Regions from separate parts of the Staphylococcus pseudintermedius genome, predicted to be linked through region 1. Evidence: riboswitches for the same ligand, from Rfam matches in the RefSeq annotation. Region 1 holds a riboswitch; each other region holds the start of a gene.
What was found. A riboswitch is a leader RNA that binds a small molecule or an ion and turns the genes downstream of it on or off. The one in region 1 is predicted to bind thiamine pyrophosphate.
Positions count from the first base shown of each region.

Region 2: it holds a riboswitch for thiamine pyrophosphate, as region 1 does, so the genes downstream of both, P3U61_RS10025 (thiamine phosphate synthase) here and P3U61_RS08320 (ECF transporter S component) in region 1, are expected to answer to the same signal.
Region 3: it holds a riboswitch for thiamine pyrophosphate, as region 1 does, so the genes downstream of both, tenA (thiaminase II) here and P3U61_RS08320 (ECF transporter S component) in region 1, are expected to answer to the same signal.
Region 4: it holds a riboswitch for thiamine pyrophosphate, as region 1 does, so the genes downstream of both, thiO (glycine oxidase ThiO) here and P3U61_RS08320 (ECF transporter S component) in region 1, are expected to answer to the same signal.

Region 1 is NZ_CP120150.1:1,755,319-1,758,880, forward strand. It holds gene graF (glycopeptide resistance-associated protein GraF) at 351-482, shown strand; TPP riboswitch at 1,324-1,423, shown strand; gene P3U61_RS08320 (ECF transporter S component) at 1,548-2,123, shown strand; gene P3U61_RS08325 (ABC transporter ATP-binding protein) at 2,136-3,539, shown strand; gene P3U61_RS08330 (energy-coupling factor transporter transmembrane component T family protein) at 3,536-3,562, shown strand, end outside.
Region 2 is NZ_CP120150.1:2,116,499-2,120,060, forward strand. It holds gene P3U61_RS10010 (ThiF family adenylyltransferase) at 1-659, opposite strand, end outside; gene P3U61_RS10015 (thiazole synthase) at 659-1,426, opposite strand; gene thiS (sulfur carrier protein ThiS) at 1,430-1,630, opposite strand; gene P3U61_RS10025 (thiamine phosphate synthase) at 1,631-2,230, opposite strand; TPP riboswitch at 2,308-2,416, opposite strand; gene P3U61_RS10030 (Bax inhibitor-1/YccA family protein) at 2,435-3,055, opposite strand; gene P3U61_RS10035 (LysM peptidoglycan-binding domain-containing protein) at 3,396-3,562, shown strand, end outside.
Region 3 is NZ_CP120150.1:797,876-801,437, forward strand. It holds gene P3U61_RS03590 (YwpF-like family protein) at 1-422, opposite strand, end outside; gene P3U61_RS03595 (single-stranded DNA-binding protein) at 603-959, shown strand; TPP riboswitch at 1,373-1,476, shown strand; gene tenA (thiaminase II) at 1,543-2,226, shown strand; gene thiD (bifunctional hydroxymethylpyrimidine kinase/phosphomethylpyrimidine kinase) at 2,226-3,032, shown strand; gene thiM (hydroxyethylthiazole kinase) at 3,034-3,562, shown strand, end outside.
Region 4 is NZ_CP120150.1:2,506,546-2,510,107, forward strand. It holds gene P3U61_RS11875 (hypothetical protein) at 1-531, shown strand, start outside; gene P3U61_RS11880 (hypothetical protein) at 645-1,244, shown strand; TPP riboswitch at 1,326-1,428, shown strand; gene thiO (glycine oxidase ThiO) at 1,519-2,625, shown strand; gene P3U61_RS11890 (L-cystine transporter) at 2,700-3,562, shown strand, end outside.

The DNA.
Region 1 (3,562 bases):
CTATTATATACGAACTCTTGTCACCTGTCTTTATATTTCAAAAATATCAGTCTTCAGAATGACCTATTAAATTTAATCCATAATACTATAATAAAACGGATTTATTTTCAGTTTCAAATATCTTAATTATCTATGTGTTGTTTTTACCTTAAAATGATGCGTTAAGTATATCAAAGTTCATTTATTTTTATACGAGAATAGGAGATAAAATATTTAATATGTCTCTATAGCTAGGCGCACGTGATGTCCAATCCTCATTTCTGTATACATTTAATAAGGCGATGATGTTTAGGTTGTGCACATAAAGGTTATATTGATGATACAAACAATTTGAAAGGTAGGCGTTGGAAATGGGTGAAAAAGATATTAAAAAAGCTGCAGAACAAGCGAAGGATAAAGAGAAAGAATTGAAAGATAAGACTGAAGATGCGAAAGATGGTGCAGAGAAAACGAAAGATGATATTCAAAAAACATTTGAGTAAACTTTAATTTATGTTTAATGTGTGAGGAACAGGATGATTATGGCCTGTTCCTTTTTTCGTTTTAAATTATTTCTTTTTCATTTGTTTAATTTCATCGTTTCTTACAGATTGACAAACTAGCTCTTGCTTTCCCAAGGTCTTGACTCAACTAAGTTTGGCTTGATTTAAGTGTAAACTTGAGAGAAACCAAATTGGATTTTGGGAGCATTACAGAAATCTCATGTGTAACAAAGATTTCGTTTTCCTGCCCCCACAAGACTGAGTGGCCTTCTCAAAAATGCAAACATTGAGACTTAGGCAGCTACGTCGCTAAACAGTAACCACTATTAGAGTAAAGAAGTAACTATGAGTCATATACACGCATCCCTCGGGAGTCTCGAGCCGTCCCGTCAACCTTCAACGAGTCTCATTAACTATGATAGTGAAATGCTTTTAATGAAAAAATTAAATTCACCTCTCCTCAAATCGCTCGCCTCGTCATCAAAAACAAATTCTAACTTTGAATATGCATATCATCTTTATTACTTTAGGCTGCAGATGCTGGCAATTGTTTAAGTAGCTCAACTCTGACATAGACAGTGAAAGATTTTGAAAACTACGTCTAGTGTTTTTCTTCAAATACTGTCATTTATTGATGCACACTGATGTTGCATTTATCAAAATTCATTGGGGTCACTGTCGTATCCTACTTTATGCATATGAACTCACAGTGAGATCTTTCGTATTCATTTTTTCAATATATACATTTTTAATGGTTTAGGGTTTTTCAAATTTGAATCATCAGCCGTTTGAAACCTTGACTTTTCAATATTCTAGGTGTACATTGACATTATCAATTAAATACGCACACTAGGGGTGTGAAAGCTGAGATGAGGTGTCACCTCAAACCCTTTGAACCTGAACTAGATGATACTAGCGTAGGAAAGTGTTTTGTTATGATATGTATATTGTGCGGTGGACTTATGTCTGTCATACCAATAACGTATCCATATATCAATGAGCACATGATGCGCCTATCTTCAGTTTAAGATATGCGTATTTTTTATTTTTGGGAGGAATTTACATATGAAAAAAGGCTTAACGTTGTCAGACATCCTCGTCACTGTACTCGTATCCGTGATCTTTGCAGTGATTTATAATTTATGGTGGGCTGTCACAAATACTTTACAGCCATTAGGTTTACATCTTGATCAATTAATGTATGGTATGTGGTTTAGTGCTGCAGTCGTTGCATATCTCATTATTCCTAAAATGGGGATTGCATTATTAGCTGAATTTGCTGCAGGTGCTGGCGAAACAATTATGATGGGACGTTTTGATATCCCAACAATTATTTACGCTTTACTTCAAGGTTTGGCATGTGAGATTATTTTTGCGATTTTCCGCTACAAATCACGTGCTTTTATGGTCGCTATCCTTGCAGGTATGGCAGCCGCAATCATTAGTTTACCTATCGACTGGTACTATGGTTACTTAAATGAAGTTGCGACTTGGAACTTAATTCTACTGATTGCTTTTCGTATTATCAGTGGTGCTATATTAGCCGGTGTGTTCCCATACTTACTCGTTAAGGCATTGGATCAGACTGGCGTAACGAAACTGTTTCGTCCTGCTTCAAAAGACGATTACGATGCATTATAAGGGTGACTTATCGTGTTAAAAGTTAAAAATTTACGTTTAAAATACCCGAGCGCAGATTATAAAATTTTTGACGGGATTGACGTAGAAATCAAAGATAAAGAAAAAGTACTTTTACTTGGGCCATCTGGTTCGGGTAAAAGTACGTTACTCAATGTATTAAGTGGCATTGTGCCGAACTTAATTGATTTACCAATGAAATATGATGCATTAGAAATTGCTGAAAATTCAGGTGTCATTTTCCAAGACCCGGATTCGCAGTTTTGTATGCCACAAGTGAACGAAGAGTTAGCCTTTATTTTAGAAAACCAACAAATTCCACGTCACGACATGGACAGCCGTATCCATGAAGCATTAAATCATGTCGGTCTTGATGTAAATCCAAAGCAACGTATTCATCAATTAAGCGGCGGTATGAAACAAAAATTAGCGATTGCGGGAACGTTACTTCAAGGGGCAGATACATTGTTTCTTGACGAACCGACTGCGATGTTAGATGTAGAAGCGACCGAAAATTTATGGAATCTTTTAAAGGATTTGTGGGAGGACAAGACCGTACTCATTGTCGAACACAAGGTAGAACATATTTGGCAACATGTCGATCGTGTCATACTGATGAATCATCACGGCCATATTATCCAACAAGGCACGCCTGAATATATTATGGCGCATTACGAATCTTTATTAAGTGAATATGGTGTGTGGCATCCAAAAGCGTGGTCACATGCACCTATGCCTCAACATCCCGTTCAATCTACTGCTCAAAATTTTTATTTTTCATTCGAACAAGGCGCGATACAAAGGGGCCGTCGTACATTATATGAAGTAGACGCATTACATATTGAACCGAGAGAATGGATAACACTCACTGGGAAAAATGGATCAGGTAAGACATCGCTATTAGAGTCGATGATGCAATTGATACGTTATAAGGGGAACATGCATTATGGCGGGCAGAAATTAACTAGAATTAAAGATGCCGCGCAACATATGTTTTTAGTGTATCAAAATCCTGAACTGCAATTTATACAAAATAGTGTGTTTGATGAAATATGGGTCAACTATCACCATATGGATCCTGAACACGCGAAAGCAAAAACTGCAGAAATGTTAGCACTACTTGATTTGGAGCATGTGTCGAGTCAACACCCATTTGAATTATCTATGGGGCAAAAACGTCGACTGAGTGTCGCTACCGCACTAAGTACCAATGCAGATATTATTTTATTAGATGAACCGACATTCGGCTTAGACAGTCACAATACGTTTAAATTAATTGAATTGTTCCAAAGTCGTATTGCGCAAGGTCAGACGATTTTAATGGTCACGCACGACGCACATATTATCGAACGTTACCCTACTCGTCGGATAGAAGTCAAAGAAGGCAAACTTTATGAAGTCGAGGAGGTGCGCACATGATTGAATCTTGGAAAACACGTCAC
Region 2 (3,562 bases), 360 kb from region 1:
ATATCACTCGTCGTCATTTGGTAAGAAAAATCACCATGCATCAAGTAATAGAAGACTTCTGCCACGACAAAACTACTCGCCAAATGAACAGCGGGTGGCAAGACGCCGTTAAGGTCACAACTTTCCATCGTCTCGGGCACATCCGGCATCACACAATGTAAACAAGGCCCGTCATGACTGATAGGAAAGACACTCAACTGACTTCCCACGACTGCACCATAAATATAAGGAATATCCAATTTCCGTGTTGCTTCATTCACTAAATAACGTGTTTCAAAACGATCCAAGCCATCAAGTACCATATCCGGTTGCAGTTCCTCAAGAATGCCTTCAATATTTCGTGCTGTCACTTCTTCGTATAACGGTTCTATTGTGACTTCATGATTCATCATCGCGAGTCGTTCTTTTAGCGCAAATACTTTCGGCTTCATCGCTTCAGCATCCGCTTCAACATAGCCACTTTGACGGTGTAAGTTAGATAAATGTACCACATCTTTATCGACGATGGTCAATTTACCGACACCACTTCTTACCAATTGTTCAGCGATGCCACTGCCTAAAGCGCCGACACCGATGACAAAGACGTGTAATTGTTGCAATCGACGTTGGCTCTGTTCTCCAAAATGCTGGAAGCGAATTTGTCTATGATAGCGTGTCATTATAAAAAGCCTAACCCCTCAGATGGACTAGATTGCACAGCATTATAACGAATTGGGATACGGCCTGCTTCGTAGCTCAAACGACCCGCTTCGATTCCTTTTTTCATCGCTTCAGCCATTTTCACTGGATCTTGCGCACGAGATACAGCTGAATTGAGCAAAATCGCATCTGCACCAAGTTCCATCGCTTCGGCACAGTCTTTGGCTGAACCAATACCTGCATCTACAATAACGGGTACCTCGCACTTTTCAATAATATAACGGAGGTTCAGTGGATTTGTAATACCACGACCTGTACCGATTGGAGAAGCAAGTGGCATTACCGCATGAACACCTAAACTTTCGAGTCGCTTGGCTAACACGACATCATCTGAAATATATGGACAAACAATGTAGCCTTTTTCTAATAAAATTTCACAAGCTTTGTACGTTTCGAGTGGGTCAGGTAATAACGTATCATCATCGCCAATTACTTCGACCTTAATCATGTCACACACGCCAGCTTCACGCGCTAATTCGGCAATACGCACCGCTTCTTCTGCCGTTTTCGCACCTGCTGTATTAGGAAATGTTGTAAACTTAGATAAATCGACATTCGCCAATGGGTTCGGTAAGCTTCGGTCATATAAACTCATACGTCTGACCGCAAATGTCAGCACTTCTGTTTCGGATGCTTCAATGGCCTTAGACTGGATCGCTTCACTTTCAAATTTTCCTGTCCCTAAAAATAATCTTGAATGAAATGTTAAATCTCCAATTTTAAACATATGTTAACCGCCTCCCACAAATTCTAACAATTCTAATCGATCATCTTGCTGTACTTCAGTTGTGGCCCATGCAGAACGTTTCACGACTGCTGCATTACGTTCGACTGCCATCCGTTTCGCTTCGATACCGAAATGGTCTAAAATGTCTTGTACCGTTGTGCCTTCTTCAAATTGTTGCTGCTCTCCATTTACAAAAACTTCCATTCATTTCACCTTCTTTAATGACCAATAATCAACCATTTTTTCAAACGATTGAAGTTCATACCCAAATGCACTGCTCATACACGCGATTCCTGTAAAATGAGACGATATCTGTTGTACTGTGTCAGCTGTAATGCCCCCCAATGCCACTACCGGAAAATCAATAGCTAAAACTTCATCCACTTCAAGTTGTGTGCGCGGTGGCAAGTCAGGTTTTGAAGAGGTTGGAAAAAGGTGTCCGAATAACACAAAATCTAATTGCTGCGCTTTTGCGTCACGAACCATCGCTGCTGAATGTGTCGACATGCTCACTTGATAATGAGGCTGTACTTGTTTTAATAACGTAGCACGGTGATCTCCCTCTTTAAAATGCACATTGGAAATGCTGAGTTCCATCGCTAATGTCACATCCGTATGATCCGTATGGATAATCACTTTAGACTTTGGAAAGCCATTCGCCAATAACTGGATGAGCCATTGCTTGAGTGCGTGTCGATTCATCGGCGTCCGTAAAATGACACCTGCAATCTGACTTTCAATAACACAGAGCCGTTTGATATGCCAGTCGTCTAATACAACATACGGTGTAATCACAATCATCATTGCCTTTTCCCTCTCTTTCCCTTCACAATAAAAAAACTACTCCCCCGTTATTTACAACAGAAAAGTAGCCTCATTTGACACGAATACAGCCACTTTCCTACGCCAGTACGAACTGGATCAGGTTCAGGAATTTTGAAATCAACATTTCAATCTCAGCCATTATGAACGGCACTTCCAGTGGATTATTTGAAATATTCAATTGTTTTATCGTTTCATGATACGAGCTAATTCTAACACATAACGAATAATGTGGAAAAGGTTTATAAATAAATTAAAGCCTAATTCTCGTGGTGAAAACTGACCTCGCTTCATACGATTGAAGTCATAAAGTGTGTACAGTAAAAATAGTAATAACCCGACAACTGCAATCATCGTATAATAAACTGGGCTGTGAATCCACCAACCTACAAGACTTGCTAAAATAAGCGCGATTAATGTCACGAATAAATATTTGCCTAAGCTCGACGCATCTTTAATCCAGAAATAACCGAGAATACCAAAAATGACGAATCCAGATACGGCTAAAATCACCATATTGAAAAATAAACGCGCACCTAAATCTTGCAATGTATACATAAATGCCGCATAGGATAATAATCCGACGACAATGGTATAAATGTGAGAAATAATCGGGCCACTAAAGCGCACACGTTGAAATACCATTGATGCTAAGATTAAGACGAGTAGTCCGATAGAAAGTGGTTGTCGCCATGCTATGGGCAAAAATTGTCCAAAATATGTTGAAATCCCAAAAATTAGCCAATAATACATAAAAAACAACCATACTTTGCCGTAAGCAGAACGGCGTTGATTTTGTGTTGCCATCTCATTTTGCCTCCTTTCCTTCTATTTTATGATATGTCACAGCAGAATCAAATGCAGAAATGATACAACTATTCCATTGATAAAGACTACATTTATATTACAAAAACTTTAATTATCTCAAAAGATTTACAAATCAAATTTTCTATAAATTGGATAGTGACAACATTCAAGGACAATACGACAGTAAAACTATATTTTCCGCAATATTACAGATTCGTAACATCTCCCCTATATGATAATATTTTTGTTATCATAATGATTGAATTAATAATCAAATTACACATTTCGTTATTCATTGCTCAACACATCTTATCATTCGTGTAAATAAGGAGGCAATACTTTGAAAAAACTCGCATTTGCATGTACGTTGACTTCAGGTGCGGCAGCCGTCGCTATGCTCAATCATCAAGATGCCGACGCGTCAACACAATACACAGTCCAATCTGGTGATTCACTTTGGTCCATCGCGCAAAAATATGGCACAACAGTTGATGCACTTAAGCAATC
Region 3 (3,562 bases), 960 kb from region 1:
TCTTTAAGGCGTGGTTTAGATTTCATCATGCGATTGAACGTTGTGATGAGCTCTTGACCTTGCATGCCTTCATTGACCAATTGCTCGAGTAAATTTTCCGCATAAACTTGTCGCAATGTATAAATATGACATTCAAATACAACTGAAATGCTGCCATTTAAAGGTGTAATATGCTTGATTGTTGCATCAAATAGTGCAGGATCATTAGACGGTCGCGTAATGACAACACGAATATCTAAAAGTGTTTCTGCCTCCATGTACGCTTGCATCTGTTCTTGATGTATATCTGAAATAACGATTTCTAACACCCAACCCGTACCGCTATTCTCTTTATTAATAATTACACCGTCTAGGAGTTCATATTCAGCCACGCTACTATTTTCAGAAACGATTTGAAAACGAACAGCTTTAAACGTCTTCATTGGAGCCACCTCCATATCATTTAAAAAACTTTACGAAATTTCTATGGTACTTTTCATTATAACGCAATTTTTAAAATAATTCTCGATAAGGCTTAAATATACCTCGATACATACTTTAATTTTATATGAATTTGCATTTTGCCATTTCACAATGAAACGTTTATATTACGGGTACAGGAGGTGAACAACATTAACCATTTTCAAGCAGTAGGTATCATTAACCGCCCGCCCAGTTTTTACGAAAAAGAAGAGAGTTACTTTGTTACCTTTACCGTTGCTGTCACGCGAGAGTATTTAAGTAAAAAACAAAAGCCCATCACTGATTACTTAAATTGTAAAGCGTTCGGTAACATTGCTCTTCAAATTCACGAAACGATCCAAGAGGGGATAACTGTAGCCATAAGCGGGCAAATCCAAACTAGACGTTATGTTCATAATGATGAAAAACGTTATGCTACAGAATTACTCGTTTCACAAATCTCTCCAATTGGTGCAGTAACGATAGAGTCAAATACAGATGAGTTCAACGATGAATAGCAAAGCAACAAGCAAAGATTTTCCAATATTTGATCATCCCACCTATTTTTATTAACCCTTCTCAAAGTATATACTCCGATTGAAATAATTCGATTTATCTCACACCATTACTTTTATCTTCAACATATTGACTTGAGCTCTAGTGATATTTGGTATATAACCTGCTACCTAAATTGTCTATCTATCAACCTTAAAATGAGGTGTATTGGCTATTAAATACGTGCATGTATTTAGTGGCCAATCACCACTTTTATTCTCATTAATATTTATCGAATGATTCATAAGAAATGTAAAATAATCTAATAGAGTCATTTGTTTTGTTAAATTATACATATATTTCGCAATTTGTTTAGTGCTTTTACATAATTGAACTTGCGTTAGGTTTCTGATACATTAAAGGTAACTAAAAAATGAAGGACTACTAGGGGTGCCGATTTGTGGCTGAGATGAATGGATATTCAGACCCTCTGAACCTGATTTGGATGAAACCAACGTAGGGAAGTAGCACATGGACACGCATGCTTTAGTGTGTGAACAAGGCTACTTTTAACGTAGTCTTTTTTCATATTAAAGGAGAATGAAGATGCGTTTTTCTGAACAAATTAAACAAGAAGCTCAACCCATTATTGAACAAATTTATCATGATGGTTTTATACAAGGTATGCTTAACGGGGACATAGCGACAGAATCAGTTAAACATTATTTACGCGCAGACTCACGTTACTTGAATGAATTTGCTAAAATATATGCACTGCTGATCCCTAAAGTGGATACGAAAGATGAAATTCAATTTTTAACAGAACAAATTCAGTTTGCGAGTTCTGGAGAGGTAGAGGCGCATCATATTTTAGCGGACTATGTCGGTGAAGATTATCAAAGTATCATTCAACGAGGGGATTGGTATCCATCTGCCGACCATTATATTAAACATATGTATTATAACGCATATGCTTTTGACAATGTCGCTTTTACCATTGCTGCAATGGCGCCATGTCCATATGTGTACCAACGATTAGGTAAAATGGCGATTGAAAATCATCACTTTGAAGCCAATCATCCATTAAAAGGGTGGTTCGATTTTTACAATAGAGAAATGGATACGTTGTTGTCCTATATTGATCGTTGGCTTGATTCATATGCAGAAGTGAGTTCCGAAAAAGTTCAACAACAATTAAGACAAAACTTTCTACAAAGCACGGTTCATGAGCGAAACTTTTTCAATATGGCCGATCAACTTGAAAAATGGGAATTTGGAGGAGAAAAATGATGAAAAAACCAAAAATTGCGCTAACGATTGCAGGCACAGATCCAAGTGGTGGTGCAGGGGCGATGGCAGACTTGAAATCTTTCCATTCTTGTGGTGTCTATGGTATGGCTGCAGTGACAAGTATCGTGGCTCAAAATTCAATGGGTGTACAACATATTCATAATTTAGAAGCAAGTTGGTTAGAAGAACAATTAGCCAGTGTCTTTAATGATGAAATGCCACATGCGTTAAAGACAGGTATGATTCCGACACCAGAGATGATGGAAGTGATTGCGTCAAATTTGAAAAAGGTGGATATTCCATATGTGATTGACCCAGTTATGGTTGCTAAAAGTGGTGATTCTTTAATGGACCAAAAAGTGCGAAATCGTCTTAAAGAAACACTGTTACCTTATGCAGATGTAGCAACACCTAATGTTCCAGAAGCTGAAGAAATCGCTGGTGTTACAATCGATTCGGTGGAAAAAATTCATCAAGTTGGTCGCTTTTTCATTCATGATATTGGTTCAAAAGGGGTCATTATTAAAGGTGGCCATTTAGAAGGTGATGCCATCGATCACTTATTTACGCAAGAGGGTCATTACGAGTTTAAAAGTGAACGTTTTTCAACGCAACATACACACGGCACAGGATGTACATTTTCAGCCGTCATCACAGCCGAATTAGCTAAAGGAAAATCAGTTTATGACGCCGTAGCTAAAGCAAAAAAATACATCTCATTAGCGATTCAACATACACCAGAAATTGGTAAAGGTCGAGGTCCAGTGAATCACTTTGCATATGAAAAATTAAATGGGTGGGATTAACATGAATTATTTAGCAGCAGTCAGAAAGCAACAACCCCTTGTCGTTTGTTATACAAATGATGTCGTCAAAAATTTTACTGCCAATGGTTTGTTGAGTATGGGGGCAAGTCCGGCAATGAGTGAAGCACCAGAAGAAGCAGTAGATTTTTTCAAGGTAACACAAGGCTTATTAATCAATATAGGTACGTTAACCACGAGAAATAGTGAAGACATGCTTACCATTGCTAAGTCTGCGAATCAAATGGGTGTACCCATTGTTTTTGACCCTGTTGCAGTAGGCGCATCGCAATTCCGTAAAGATTTTTGTCAACGCTTTTTAGAAGAAATTGATGTGGCTGTCATTAAAGGCAATGCATCTGAAATATTGACATTAGTGGATACAGCGACGACGATGAAAGGAACAGATAGTGCTTCTGATATTGATGTGGTCAGCATTGCACAACAAGCTTACGAAAAGTATCAAACCGCGATTGTCCTCTCAGGTAAAGAGGATGTCATTGTACACGATGGTAAGGTGGTCATCTTATCAA
Region 4 (3,562 bases), 750 kb from region 1:
TTCGTATTTCTCGTAGGTATCGAAAACGATGAAGTTGTCAGTTTTGCGACAGCGCATTATGAAGCGACAACAAATGTAGGCTTTTTAGTCTATCTCGTGAGTGAGCACGGTGACAATTGTGAACAGTACCTTAAAGCGACACTTGAACAAATAGAAAAAGATGTGAATCAAATTTCTAATCAACTCCACGGCCGAGATGTGAATTTCTTCATGTTTGAGTCGACATTTGAATCACCCGACGTGGATACTGAGACAGCTGATAAAATTGCATTCCGTCGTCGCTTTTTAGTGCAACACGGTTATGAAAAACAAAGTGATATTACTTATTTACAACCTTCACTAAATCGCAATGGAAAGCCGGTACCGATGGAGTTGTATATTAAAGCGAATATTCCTCTAACGAAAGATATTTACGGCACGAGTATTAAATCTGCCTATATCATTAAATATGTTTTTGCGAACCGTATTCCAAGACATGTGATTTATCCCTTACTCGTTAAAATGGATTTGCGTAAAGAACCTTATGCCTAGGCCCTTGAAATCAACCGTTAAAGCCGTTACAATGATAGAGAGGTAAGACTGACGGTTCACTGAACGCACACTACCGACAGTCTAAAAACATGAGAGAAAGGACCTAATGGCATATGCTAACAAAAGAATTTGCTCAACGATCTGAGCTTAGTGAAAAACAAGTCCGTAAAATTGTCCAACATCTTGAAGAACGCGGCTATCATTTAAACAAGACTGAATATCGTGGACGTGAAGCGACAGACTTTAAAGAAGAAGATATCGAACTCTTCCAAGAAATTGCTGAACGTGTCGCACAAACGAATAGTTACGATCTTGCTTTCGAAGCGCTCGAAAAAGAAAAAGACTTTTTACAGGTCATCGTTAAGGAAAACGATCAACAACTACCTGCTGACCAACAAGTGCCACAATTGATTCAAGAGTTGCGCCACGAAATTAATCAAATGCGTGAAGAACGTCAAATGTTAGGTCAAATGGTCTCACAAGTGCATCAACAACAAGAAGAGCTTAAAGCATTACATCAACAGTTACATACACAGTTGGAGACGAGCAACAAGTCTCTTGAAGCTTTAACTACTGCACAACAACAACAAACAGAGCAACTGTCAAAAACGCAAGAAACCATTGAAACCCAAACGAAAGAACATCAAGAGCTTGCGGAAACGATTCACCGCAACGAGAAAAAAGGTTTCTTCCAACGTTTATTTGGTGGTTAAGCAACATTGATAACAAGCTAAAAATGTAAAATTTGGATTTAACGTCCGTTTGAGTAATACTAATGAATCATTAATAAAAAAAACATAAGCTAGGGGTGCTCGAGGTGAGCTGAGAAAGATGGTATCTTAACTCTTTGAACCTGACGTGGTTAGAACCAACGAAGGGAAGCGCAATATGATGACGAAATCGTCTCAAGATAAATGGCGAGTAGTCACATTATTCTAATCATATATGCTTTCCTCTTGCATCCTTTTATGCAGGAGGTCTTTTTTTATGAAACAAACGCTGATTATTGGTGCAGGTGTTATGGGATTATCTATTGCACGCCAACTCAATTCCAAACATCGTCATATCCGTATCATTGATCGCTCCACCCCACGAATGAACGCGTCTTATGCTGCGGGTGGTATGTTAGGTGCACAAAATGAATTTTTTGAAGATACCCCACTTTATCGACTTGCAATGAAAAGTCGTGCGATGATGCCTGAATTAGCCCAAGCCTTGGAGCGCGAAACGGGGGTTCATATCGAATATCAACAGCACGGACTCATCAAAGTCGCTTCTCAACCTCAAGATGTCCAAGCCGTCCATCAACAGTATGAATTTTTACACCATCACGATCACACTGTCACTCAACTGTCGACGGAACAATTAACGCAACGGTTTCCCCATCTCGATCCATCACAAAGTGCCGCGTTCAAAATTCAAGACGACGGCCAAATTAATGCAAACCTTTATACACAGGCGCTTATTGCTTCGGCCATGCAACGTTCCCATATCGAATTAATGACGCATACGGAGGTTTACTCATTACAGCGCCTCCATTACTGTTACCGTGTTGAGACGTCAAAAGGCACATTTGAGGCTGACGAACTCATTATTGCAGCTGGTGCATGGAGTGGCGCATTACTTCAACAGTTAGGTTTCGAATTACCGACACATCCTGTTAAAGGTGACGTTAAATTGATTGCGTCTGATTACGCCGGTTTAAAAGAAACGATTTTTAATATGAACGGTTGTTACATCGTCCCAAAATTGCCGAATCGCTTCTTAATTGGTGCAACATCCGATTATGATTGTTGGGACACTGAAAACAATGACGACAACCTTGCTTGGCTTGATCACGAAAGTGTGAACATGATTCCTGCATTACGATCACACCATGTCATTAAAACTTGGACAGGGATTCGCCCTATTACGGAAGATGAAATCCCTATTATGGGCGAAATTGCACCTCAACTTTTCGTGACGACAGGGCATTATCGTAACGGAATTTTACTGTCACCCATTGCTGGTCAACTGATGGCGCAACTCGTTGATGAAGATAGCGAAGCCCGACATCAGCTTGCTCCATTTAGACCTAAAATAAAACAAATATAAAAAATATATCTTGATTTTATGTTTCCTTACTATTATCCTATTATAGAAGTCGGAATTAAAAAGGAAGCGTATTTATGTCTATTTTTTTAGTGATTATTAATTTAATTATTTTTCTTCTCGCCTTATTAAGCCTGTGGGTGATGGCGAAAAAACATGTCAAATTCCCTAAACGCGTGTTCTTTGCACTTGGTTTAGGTATCGTATTAGGCCTCCTACTCCACCTTGTTTATGGTGTTGAAGGCACAGTCACATCTCAAACAACGGATTGGGTCGGCTTAATTGGGAATGGGTATATTGCATTGCTACAAATGATTGTCATTCCACTTATTTTTGTTTCTATCGTCGCGGCATTTACGAAAATTGAAATTGGAGAAAAGTTTGCTAAAGTCGGCAGCTTCATCTTCATGTTTTTGATTGGTACCGTAACAATTGCAGCGATGATCGGTATTATCTATGCACTCGCATTCAATTTAGATGCTTCAAGTATTGACTTAGGGCAGGCAGAAAACGCTCGTAGCGCCGAAATTGCTGATAAAGCAAAAGGGCTGACTGCGACAACATTACCAACACAAATTTTAGAATTGTTACCGTCAAATCCATTTTTAGATTTCACTGGTGCACGTGCAACTTCTACTATTGCAGTCGTGATCTTTGCCGCATTTGTAGGCTTTGCATTTTTACGTGTCGCACATAAACAACCTGAAAATGGTCAAACTTTAAAACGCGGTATTGATGCCATTTACGCACTTGTCATGGCTATCGTAACATTTGTTTTACGCCTAACGCCTTATGGGATTTTAGCGATTATGATTAACACGATTGCGACGAGTGATTTTGCTGCGATATGGACTCTCGGTAAGTTCGTGATTGCGTCCTATGCAGCACTCATTACAATGTACATCATTCACTTAATCATTTTGGCCGTTATTGGTGTCAA